3 regions of the Pedococcus sp. P1_H8 genome follow, and region 2 is predicted to be linked to each of the others. Evidence: riboswitches for the same ligand, from Rfam matches in the RefSeq annotation. Region 2 holds a riboswitch; each other region holds the start of a gene.
What was found. Region 2 has a riboswitch for S-adenosylmethionine ahead of ssuE (NADPH-dependent FMN reductase). Riboswitches for the same ligand answer to the same signal wherever they lie in the genome.

Region 1 (3,236 bases), on a different contig from region 2:
TGTAGGTGATGTCGCCGGCCAGGGCGAGCTGCTCGACGCGCTGCGGCAACGGGGTCGTCGGCGGCGCCTCGAGGGCGGCCTTGACCTCGATGGCCGGACCCTTGACGGGCGAGGTGGTTTCGGCGGTCGCCGAGGGGGCCAGCACGCCGGGCGAGGTCGGGCGCTTCTCGCCCGGGCGGAACCGCCGACCGTCGGGTGCCACGAGGGCGGCCTGCTCGAACGCCTCGTCCCCCTCGAGGGGACCCTCCGGGTCGATCACCCGGCGACGACGCTTGGGCTTGTCCTCGACCGCGTCGGTGAGCCCATCGGTGCCGGGGTCGACAGCCCCACGGTGCAGGAGGTGGTCGCGCAGCTCGGAGAGTCGGGTCGGGACCAGGTGCAGCGGCGTCGCGGTCATGACCAGGAGGCCGAAGAAGCCGAGCATCAACAGGATCGGCACGGTGCCGTAGACCGACACCGCCGCCTTCAGCGGGCTGGAGGCGAGGAAGCCGATGATGCCGCCGCCGTCGCGCATTCCGTCGGCGCCCTGCGGCGGAACGGGAACCCCGGCGGCGACGTGCGCCAGTCCGGAGGCAGCGAAGGCGAGTGCGCCGAGACCGACGCCGATACGTGAGTTGGCCGAGTCGTCCTGCGGTGCCCGCAGGAGACGGATGCCGAGGAAGAGCAGGGCGAGCGGCACGGCATACGCCACCCGCCCGAAGGTGCCCGCCACGATCGCGTGGATCACGTCGCCGATCGCACCCTCGAAGGCCCACCACTCGCGGGCCGCCACGACGATCGACAGGCCGATGAGGGCGAAGCCGATCCCGTCGCGGCGGTGCTCGGGCTCGAGCTCGCGAGCGCTGCTGCCCACTCTGCGCACGGCTCCCCCGGCAACGTGTGCCATGCCCATCCAGGTCCCTCGGACGGCGCGCAGGGGCAGGGGCAGTCCGCCCCCGCTGGTCTTGCCGCGGGCAGGGGACTTGCGGGGTGCGCTGCTCTTGCGGTTGGCGGGGCGTGTTGCGGTGCCCCGGCCCCCGGATGAGCGCGACCCTGCTGTTGATCGTGCTGGTGTGGACGGACGTGTCGCCATGATCCGCAGGCTACGCGAAGGTCACACCGGACACACGCGTCACACGCGTTCCACGGCCGGGCAATGTGTCCCTTCCGGCCTCGCCGACGACCAGGAATGGTCGTCGGCACAGGCGCGCACCCAGGGGGAAAAAAGGTCGCGCGGGGACGGCGGTGCCGACCCACCCCGCCAGACCGCTCGGCCAAGGCCGCCCGGCCGTTCCACGCCGCAGACCGCAGACCGCGGATCCATCTCAGATCGCGGGAACCCCGCCCGGGTGCTGGATCGCGCTGGGCACGTGCCGCTACCCTCGACGACAGGTCATGAGTGTCAGCGCGAAGCCCCGGCTTGCTGACCAGCAACCCTCCTCCGCGGTGGGGTGCTCCGGGTGACGACCGGGCCGACTGCACCCGCAGCCGGCAAGCGCGGACTCGGGAGCTCTCTCGGGTCCCACCCGGACCAGGAGCTGTACCCCATGTCGATCGCGAGCACCCCGCCACCCGCCTTTCGTCGGAGCGCGCCCCTGGCGCACGCCCGCACCCAGAGCCACCTGCGCCCCGTCCCCGACGCCGGTTCCCTGGGCGAGGTCGGCCCGCTGCCCGCAGTGGTGTCCGAGTCGCTGCTCGTGCCGACGGTGGACGGCGCCGTCGACTATGCCAACTTCGACCACGCCGCGTCGACGCCGGCGCTGGTGAGCGTCAAGAAGGCAGTCGACACCGCGCTGCGGACCTACTCCTCGGTCCACCGGGGCAACGGCTGGGCCTCCCGGGTGACCTCGGCGTGGTACGAGCAGGCGCGGGCCGAGGTGCGGGCGTTCGTCGGGGCACGTGAGGGCGACGAGGTCGTCTTCACCCGCAACAGCACCGACTCGTTCAACCTCCTGGCTCGCTGTCTGCCACGACACACGCAGGTCTTCGTCTTCGAGTCCGAGCACCACGCCGCACTGCTGCCCTGGCCGACGAACCGGACCCACCGGCTTCCGGTTCCCGGCAGCGTCAGCGACGCGAGGGCCCTTCTGCGCACCGCACTCCGCGACCACCCCGGCCGGCACCGCCTGGTCGTGCTGGCCGGTGCCTCCAACGTCACCGGGGAGATCTGGCCCGTCCGGGAGCTGGCCGCCATCGCCCGGCAGGCCGGTGCGAGGGTCGTCCTCGACGCCGCCCAGTACGCACCGCACCGCCCGGTCGACCTCGACGACCTCGGCGTCGACTACGCCGTGCTCTCCGGCCACAAGCTCTACGCACCGTTCGGCACGGGAGTCCTGGCGGGTCGGGTCGACTGGCTCGACGCTGCGGCGCCCTACCTCGCCGGCGGCGGCGCCACCAAGTCGGTGACCGAGCGCGGTGTCGTATGGCAGCAGGGGGCCGCCCGCCACGAGGGGGGCAGTCCCAACGTCATCGGCGCCATCGCCCTGGCGGCGGCGTGCCACGCCCTGCGCGCGCACTCCGACGCCGTCGAGGAGCACGAGCGCGCGCTGGGCGCACGCCTGCTGGAGGGCCTGTCCGCCATCGACGGTGTGCAGACCTACTCGCTCTTCAGTCCCGACCACGAGCGGGTCGCTGTGGCGACCTTCACCATCGACGGGGTGGACTCGTCCCTGGTGTCCGCGGCCCTGTCGGCCGAGCACGGCATCGGCGTCCGGGACGGCAAGTTCTGCGCGCACCTGTGCGTCGACGCCCTGCTCGACGACCCCTATGCCGTGGGCTCCACGACCGCCGTCCGGGCCAGCGTCGGGCTGGCCACGACCGCGGAGCACGTCGAGCGGTTGCTCTCGGCCGTGGCCGAGCTCGCCGAGCACGGGCCTCGCGCCGAGTACGTCAACGGTCCGCAGGGCTGGTTGCCCGTCGGCGACCCGCGGGCGCTCGACCTCGCCCGCCCCTGGTAGCCGACCCCGCGGCATACCCCGCCGTTGGCTGGCAGCTCACACCCCACCCGCCACCCCTTTATCGGGTTACCCGATAAAGGGGTGCTTCACCCGGGAACGGTTCTCGGGTGAAGCGCAACCTTGTTGGGTGAAGCCGGCGCAGGTCAGGCCTGGATGACGACCGGGATGATCATCGGGCGGCGGCGGATCTTGCCGCCGACCCAACCGCCGATCGCCCGGCGCATGACCTGCTCGAGCTGATGGGAGTCGGTGACACCGTTGCCGGTGGCCTCGGCGAGCGCCTGCTCGATCTTGGGCCGC
Region 2 (3,236 bases):
TCGATGATCGTGGTGAACCGCGCGATGACCGTCTCGCGAGGGCTCGTGCGCTCCCACTCGATCGCCTTGGCGACCCCGGTGACGAACTCCTTCGCCGCCGCGGGGTGCTGGGCGATGAAGTCCTCGCGCAGGACGTACTGCCCACCGTTGAAGGCCCCGAACAGCTCGTAGTCGCTGAACAGCGACCGCAGGCCTCCCGTGGCGATGGCGTGGTCCTGCAGGACCCCGGACAGGGTGCCCACGTCGACCTGCCCACGGCGCACGGCCAGCTCGGTGTCGTTGGGGGGAAGCGGGACGAGCTGCACCTGCTTGATCTGGGCCGGCGTGAGCCCGTTCTTCTTCAGGTAGGTGTCGATCACCGCCTCGGCGTGCGCCCCCAGGGTGTTGACGGCGATCTTCTTCCCGATGAGGTCGTGCGGGGTCCGGATCGGGCTGTCGTTCTTGACGTAGAACCCGTTGAACGACTTGGCGTCCTCGCCGTAGTAGTTGACCACGGCCTTGACGGGAGCCCCTGCGGTGATCAGCTTGACCACGGCGCCGGAGAACGCGCCGCCGAAGTCGGTCTGCCCCGTGGCCGCGGACTGGATGTCCTGGGGACCGCTGGTGGTGTTGCCGACCCAGTTGAGCTTGAGGGTGGGGAAGTAGCCCAGGTCGGAGGCGAGTTCAGGCAGCGACACCGAGTTGGCCCACCCCTGGTAGCGAATGGTCACCGGCCCCTTGTCCTTGGCTGAGCTGCTGGCCTCGCTCGACGGGAGCGAGCAGCCGGACGCCAGGACGAGTGGGAGCGCTGCGGCCAGCGAGGCGACCAGGGCCCGGCTCGCGGTGAAGGAGCGACGAATCGTGCGCATCAGGCCACCGCCTCACGGAGCCCGGCGCCCGCGGTGACCAGGGAGCGGCCCGCCACCGTGTCGAGGAAGACGGTCGTGACCTCCTGCAGCGGCCGCCGGGCAGCCTCGTCGAGGAGTGCCTCACCCCCGTCGACGAGCCTCACGTGGTCGGCCAGGACGAACCAGCCCGGGGTGATGCTGCTCGGGGACAGGCTCGCCAGGACGGGCCGGAGGGCGTAGTCGACGACCAGCACGTGCGCGGACGTGCCGCCGGTGGCCACGGGCAGGACGACCTTGCCGCGCAGCGCGAACTGCGGCAGCAGGTCGAGGAACGTCTTGAGCAGGCCGCCGTAGGCCGCCTTGTAGACCGGGGTGGAGACGACGACCGCGTCCGCCGCCTCGAGGGCAGCCACGGCGCGGGCCACCTCGGGGTCGTGGGCGTCGCCACGCAGGAGTGGGCCGGCGGGTAGGTCCCGCAGCACGATCGGGACGACGACGTGGCCGGCGCGTTGGAGCTGTCTGGCGATGTCGGAGAGGACGGCGTCGGTCTTGGAGGAGAGGGAGGGACTGCTGGAGATCGTGGCAATGACAGCCATGGGTGGATCCTTTCGGGCAAGAGGCATCGCCGGTCCCGCGCCGAGGCGCAGAACCGTTGCAGGAGAATGGGTTTCGAGGAGGAGCGTCAGTGTTGACAGAGCGCGCTGGAAACCCTGAGCAGGTCGATGTGCCTGCGCAGGACGGGTCGGCAGGAGCGAGCGGCTGCCTGCCTGGATCCGTTGTCCTTCATGGGTTTCCGTCCTCGGATGAGGCTCGAGAGCCTCGCGCTTGCGACAGTCGCTCGACTGCCGCCAGGTCTTCACCCGGAGCACCCCACCGCGAGTGGGAGGGTTGCCGTCCAGTGAGCCGGGGCTTGTCACTGGAACTCATGACCTGCGTCGAAGGTAGCGGTTCCTTCATTACCTATCAAATAAGTAGGATATGCCTCTCGCATGCTGGGACGACGAAGGGCGCCCACGCACGGAATCCGTTGCGCGGGCGCTCTTTTCGAGCAGTTGTGTGCCTGAGGCGGAGTCAGAGCTCAACCTCAGGCACACAACCTCAATCGGTGCTGACCTCGATGGCGATCTTGCCGCGGACGTGCCCGGTCTGGCTGAGCTCGAACGCCTTCGCCGCATCCGCGAGCGCGAACACCTCGGCCACCGGGACGGTCAGCCTCCCGGCGTCGGCCAGGTCACCCAGCGCCGTCAGGTCCTCCGCGTCGGGTCGCACCCAGGCCGCCAGCCCACCCGCCGCGGCGACGGTGCCGTCGGCAATCGACCCGTGCCGGCCACCGTCGGCGAGGACCGCCTGCGTCACGTCCAGGACGCCGCCCACGAAGTCGGCCACGACGTCCACGCCGTCGGGCGAGAGATCACGCACGCGCTCGGCCAGCCCAGCGCCATACGTCACGGGCTCGGCACCCAGCCCGCGCAGGAACTCGTGGTTGCCCTCGGAGGCGGTGCCGATCACGCGCGCGCCGAGGGCGCGGGCGATCTGGACGGCGAAGAGGCCGACGCCACCGGCGGCGGCGTGCACGAGGACGGTCTCGCCGTCCTTGATCCCCAGCCGAGCCAGCAGCTGGTATGCCGTGAGGCCGGCGAGCGGGAGGCCCGCCGCCTGGTGCCAGTCGAGCGACTTCGGCTTGCGCGCGACGGTGCGAACCGGCGCGGTGACGAGCTCGGCGAAGGTGCCGCCCTGCACCCAGTCCTTGCGGGCGTAGGCGATCACGTGGTCGCCGACGGCCCACTCGGGGGTGTCTGGGCCGACCGCCTCGACGACTCCGGAGACGTCCCAGCCGGGGATCGCGGGGAACTCCACGACCATGAGGCCGTCGAGGTAGCCCTTGAGGACCTTCCAGTCGACGGGGTTCACGGCCGCGCTGCGGACGCGGATCAGCACCTCACCCGGGCCGACCTTGGGGTCGGGGAGGTCGGAGAGCTGGAGGATGTCGGGGTCGCCGTACTCGGCGAAGGTGATTGCCTTCATGGGGGACGCAACTTGGTTGCACACGCGGCTATTCCGCGATTGCAGCCGGTTGTGAGCGGGCAGCACGGATCGGCTATGATCCTGCAGTCGCGACGGTCCCCCGGGCTTCGGCACGAGACCGCCGCGATCGCATGTTCGGGATCGCAGTGGCACCACACACCTGCACCCACGGCCAGGTAGCTCAGTTGGTACGAGCGTCCGACTGAAAATCGGAAGGTCGGCGGTTCGACCCCGCCCCTGGCCACCACGAGAGCCGCAGGTCAGCACCACGCTGACCGGGGGGGTTTATGTGTGGGGAGAAAAGGGGGTGGCGGAGGGCACGTTGCGATTAGCCTGCACCGGTGCTGGGGAGCCGCAACAATCGGTCGGAGGTGAGCAGTCGAT
Region 3 (3,236 bases), on a different contig from region 2:
CGCCGCGACCGCTCTCGCCGGGCGGTTGTACGCCGAGGTCGAGAGCGGGAGCGCAGCCGCCTTCCCGGGCGGTGGCGGATGACGATCCTGCGGCCGCTTCCCGGCGATCCCGGCACGGTGCGTGCGCTGGCCGACCGACTGGCAGGGCAGGGCGAGCTGCTGCTGGCCCTGGCGGGCACGCTGCGGGGCCTCGGCGACCCGAGCAGGGCCACCTGGTCGGGTCCCGGGGGTGCCGCCTTCGCCGCTCGATCTCGCACGGCGTCCTCGCTACTCGTCTCGGTCGGACGTCGCTACGCGGTCTCCGCGGTGGCCCTGCGTCCGCTCGGCGCGGCGCTGTCGCAGGCGCAGCACGACGCCTCCTGGGCGGTGACGACGCACGCGGAGGCTTGGCAGCTCGCCGTCACCCTCGGCAACCGGCGGGTGGCGGCGCAGGAGAGCGCCGACCTAGCGCAGCGCGTCGTCGCCGCAGACCTGCACCGCAAGGAGATCGAGCAGCTCGAGCTCGTCCAGCTCGCCGAACGCCGCCACGCGGCGGCCTGGGAGCGGTTCGCCGAGGCGGACCGCCGGTGCGCCACCGTGCTGCACCGGCTCGTCCAGGACGGGCTCGACGACTCACGGCTCTACGACTCCCTGACCGGACTGAGTCGCGCGGCCGGTGCCCTGGGGAGCGCGACGGGAGCCGTGGCCATGGCTCCCACGCCGCCGGCCAAGGCGCTGGGCGTGGTCGCCGAGGTCTGCGACGGCCTCGAGGTGACAGCAGACGTCCTGGTCAAGGTCGGCTACGGCGACGGGGACTGGGGCGACATCGCCCTGGGCGCCGCGACGTCGGCCACCGGCCCGGCGTCCGCGGTGCTCAAGCGGGGCGCGCTGGCGACGAACCCCGCGGCTCTCGTCGGCCGCACGAGGACAGCGCGACGCCTGCTGCGCCATGACACCGCCCAACGGCTCCGGCTCGCGACGGCCGAGGAGCTGCGTCGCGCCGGTCGAGCCGACCCCAAGCCCGGCGGCCGCATGTTCCGCGCCACCCGCTCACCGGGCTCGCCGACCGCGACGGCGCACTGGGCGGCCGAGCAGGTCAGGGAACGCGCACGAGTCCTGGTGCGCAACAAGTGGCTCGACGACCTCGCCCTGGTCACCGGTGACCCCGCCCGCTCACGGACGATGTTCGTGACCGGCCTTGCCGCCGAGGCGACCACGGCCGGTCTGGGGGCGGTCGGCACCGGGCGCGACCTGTACCTCCGGCATGAGACGGACGAGGCGATGCAGGCGCGCGACGCCTCCGCCGCGCGTGGCCCCGCCCCGGACCCCGACAACCGCCCCGGCGGCCGCTGACTCAGGCCGCCCGTGGCCACCAGGACGCTGCGTCCGCGATGAGAGATGGGTATGCCGCCCGCTCACCTCCGCGGCGTAGCCTCGGGCCAGGTCATGAGTGCCAGCGACATGCCCCGGCTCGCTGGCCGGCAACCCTCCTCCGCGGTGGGGTGCCCCGGGTGAAGACCTGGCGGGCGGCGCCGTTGCCGTCCGCAAGCGCGGGAGACCCACCACGTGTCCCGCACCGTTCCGGCGGTGGCGTCAGTGATCACAAGACCTTGGGGATGACGGACCTTCCCTTCACGGGCTCCTCGACCACCCACTCCGCCGGCGACGGGCCCCCGAGCCGCGTCACGCGGCATACGAGAGTGAAGGACACCGAGATGAGTTCCACCAACTGGTCGTTCGAGACCCGCCAGGTCCACGTCGGACAAGAGCCGGATTCCGCGACAGGCGCTCGCGCGCTGCCGATCTACCAGACGACGTCATACGTCTTCAAGGACACCGAGCACGCGGCAAACCTGTTTGCCCTCAAGGAGTTCGGCAACATCTACACGCGCATCATGAACCCGACCCAGGACGCCGTCGAGCAGCGCGTCGCGTCGCTCGAGGGCGGCGTCGGGGCGCTGCTCGTCGCCTCGGGCCAGGCTGCCGAGACCCTGGCCATCCTCAACATCGCCGAGGCGGGGGACCACGTCGTGGCGAGCCCGAGCCTGTACGGCGGCACCTTCAACCTGCTCAAGCACACCCTCCCCAAGTTCGGGATCGAGGTGGGCTTCGTCGAGGACCCGAACGACCTGGAGTCGTGGAGGGCAGCCGTCCGGCCCAACACCAAGCTGTTCTTCGGCGAGACCATCTCCAACCCGAAGTCGGAGGTGCTCGACATCGAGGGAGTCGCGGCCGTCGCCCACGAGGCCGGTGTGCCGCTCGTCGTGGACAACACGATCGCCACGCCCTACCTCATCCGCCCGCTGGAGTGGGGCGCCGACATCGTCCTGCACTCCGCCACCAAGTACCTCGGTGGTCACGGCACCTCGATCGCCGGGGTGATCGTCGACGGAGGGACGTTCGACTTCGGGGCCGACCCGGAGAAGTTCCCCAACTACAACACGCCCGAGGAGAGCTACCACGGGCTGGTGTTCGCGCGGGACCTCGGCGTGGGGAGTGCCCTCGGCGCCAACCTGGCGTTCATCCTCAAGGCGCGCGTCCAGCTGCTCCGCGACCTGGGGCCGGCGATCTCACCGTTCAACGCGTTCCTCATCGCCCAGGGCATCGAGACGCTGAGCCTGCGCATCGAGCGGCACCTGGAGAACACCCACAAGGTGGCCGCGTTCCTGCAGGCGCACGAGCAGGTCGAGCAGGTCGTCTGGGCGTCACTGCCCGACCACGAGTCCCACGAGAAGGCGACCAAGTACACGCCACGGGGCGCTGGGGCGGTGCTGGCGTTCGAGATCGCCGGGGGTGTCGAAGCGGGACGCCGGTTCGTCGAGTCACTGGTCCTGCACAGCCACGTCGCCAACATCGGTGACGTGCGTTCGCTCGCGATCCACCCGGCCTCCACGACTCACTCGCAGGGTCCGGACGGCGACCGTCTGAAGGCAGGGGTGACGCCCGGGCTGGTGCGCCTCGCCGTGGGCATCGAGCACATCGACGACATCCTCGCCGACCTCGAGCAGGGGTTCATCGCCGCCAAGAGCGCCTGAGGTGACTGGCCGAGCTGACTGGCTGACACCTGCGTCGGAGCGAACCCGTCGGATGCAGGTGTCAGTCGGCGGCCGCGGGAGGATACTGGGGCCATGGCTTCGCATCCGGGGCCCGTGACGCTTCACCTGCACGTCCACCCGGTCCACCTTCCGCACCAGGTCCCGCGGCTCGCCCTCGCCGTGGCCCTGACCCTCCTTGCCCTCATCCTGCTGCTGGTGACC

Region 1: linked by a shared signal. The riboswitch ahead of AC1DYG_RS10900 (aminotransferase class V-fold PLP-dependent enzyme) and the one ahead of ssuE (NADPH-dependent FMN reductase) in region 2 are both predicted to bind S-adenosylmethionine.
Region 3: linked by a shared signal. The riboswitch ahead of AC1DYG_RS16775 (bifunctional o-acetylhomoserine/o-acetylserine sulfhydrylase) and the one ahead of ssuE (NADPH-dependent FMN reductase) in region 2 are both predicted to bind S-adenosylmethionine.

What each region holds. Positions count from the first base shown of each region.
Region 1 covers NZ_JBFUCP010000006.1:247,122-250,357, reverse strand. The annotation lists gene AC1DYG_RS10905 (FtsK/SpoIIIE family DNA translocase) at 1-892, opposite strand, end outside; SAM riboswitch class IV at 1,371-1,483, shown strand; gene AC1DYG_RS10900 (aminotransferase class V-fold PLP-dependent enzyme) at 1,527-2,936, shown strand; gene AC1DYG_RS10895 (ribonuclease J) at 3,080-3,236, opposite strand, start outside.
Region 2 covers NZ_JBFUCP010000003.1:102,147-105,382, forward strand. The annotation lists gene AC1DYG_RS03970 (ABC transporter substrate-binding protein) at 1-848, opposite strand, end outside; gene ssuE (NADPH-dependent FMN reductase) at 848-1,423, opposite strand; SAM riboswitch class IV at 1,644-1,758, opposite strand; gene AC1DYG_RS03980 (NADP-dependent oxidoreductase) at 1,926-2,852, opposite strand; tRNA gene AC1DYG_RS03985 (tRNA-Phe) at 3,023-3,099, shown strand; gene AC1DYG_RS03990 (sensor histidine kinase) at 3,235-3,236, shown strand, end outside.
Region 3 covers NZ_JBFUCP010000012.1:55,068-58,303, forward strand. The annotation lists gene AC1DYG_RS16765 (hypothetical protein) at 1-82, shown strand, start outside; gene AC1DYG_RS16770 (hypothetical protein) at 79-1,332, shown strand; SAM riboswitch class IV at 1,422-1,536, shown strand; gene AC1DYG_RS16775 (bifunctional o-acetylhomoserine/o-acetylserine sulfhydrylase) at 1,695-3,014, shown strand; gene AC1DYG_RS16780 (hypothetical protein) at 3,108-3,236, shown strand, end outside.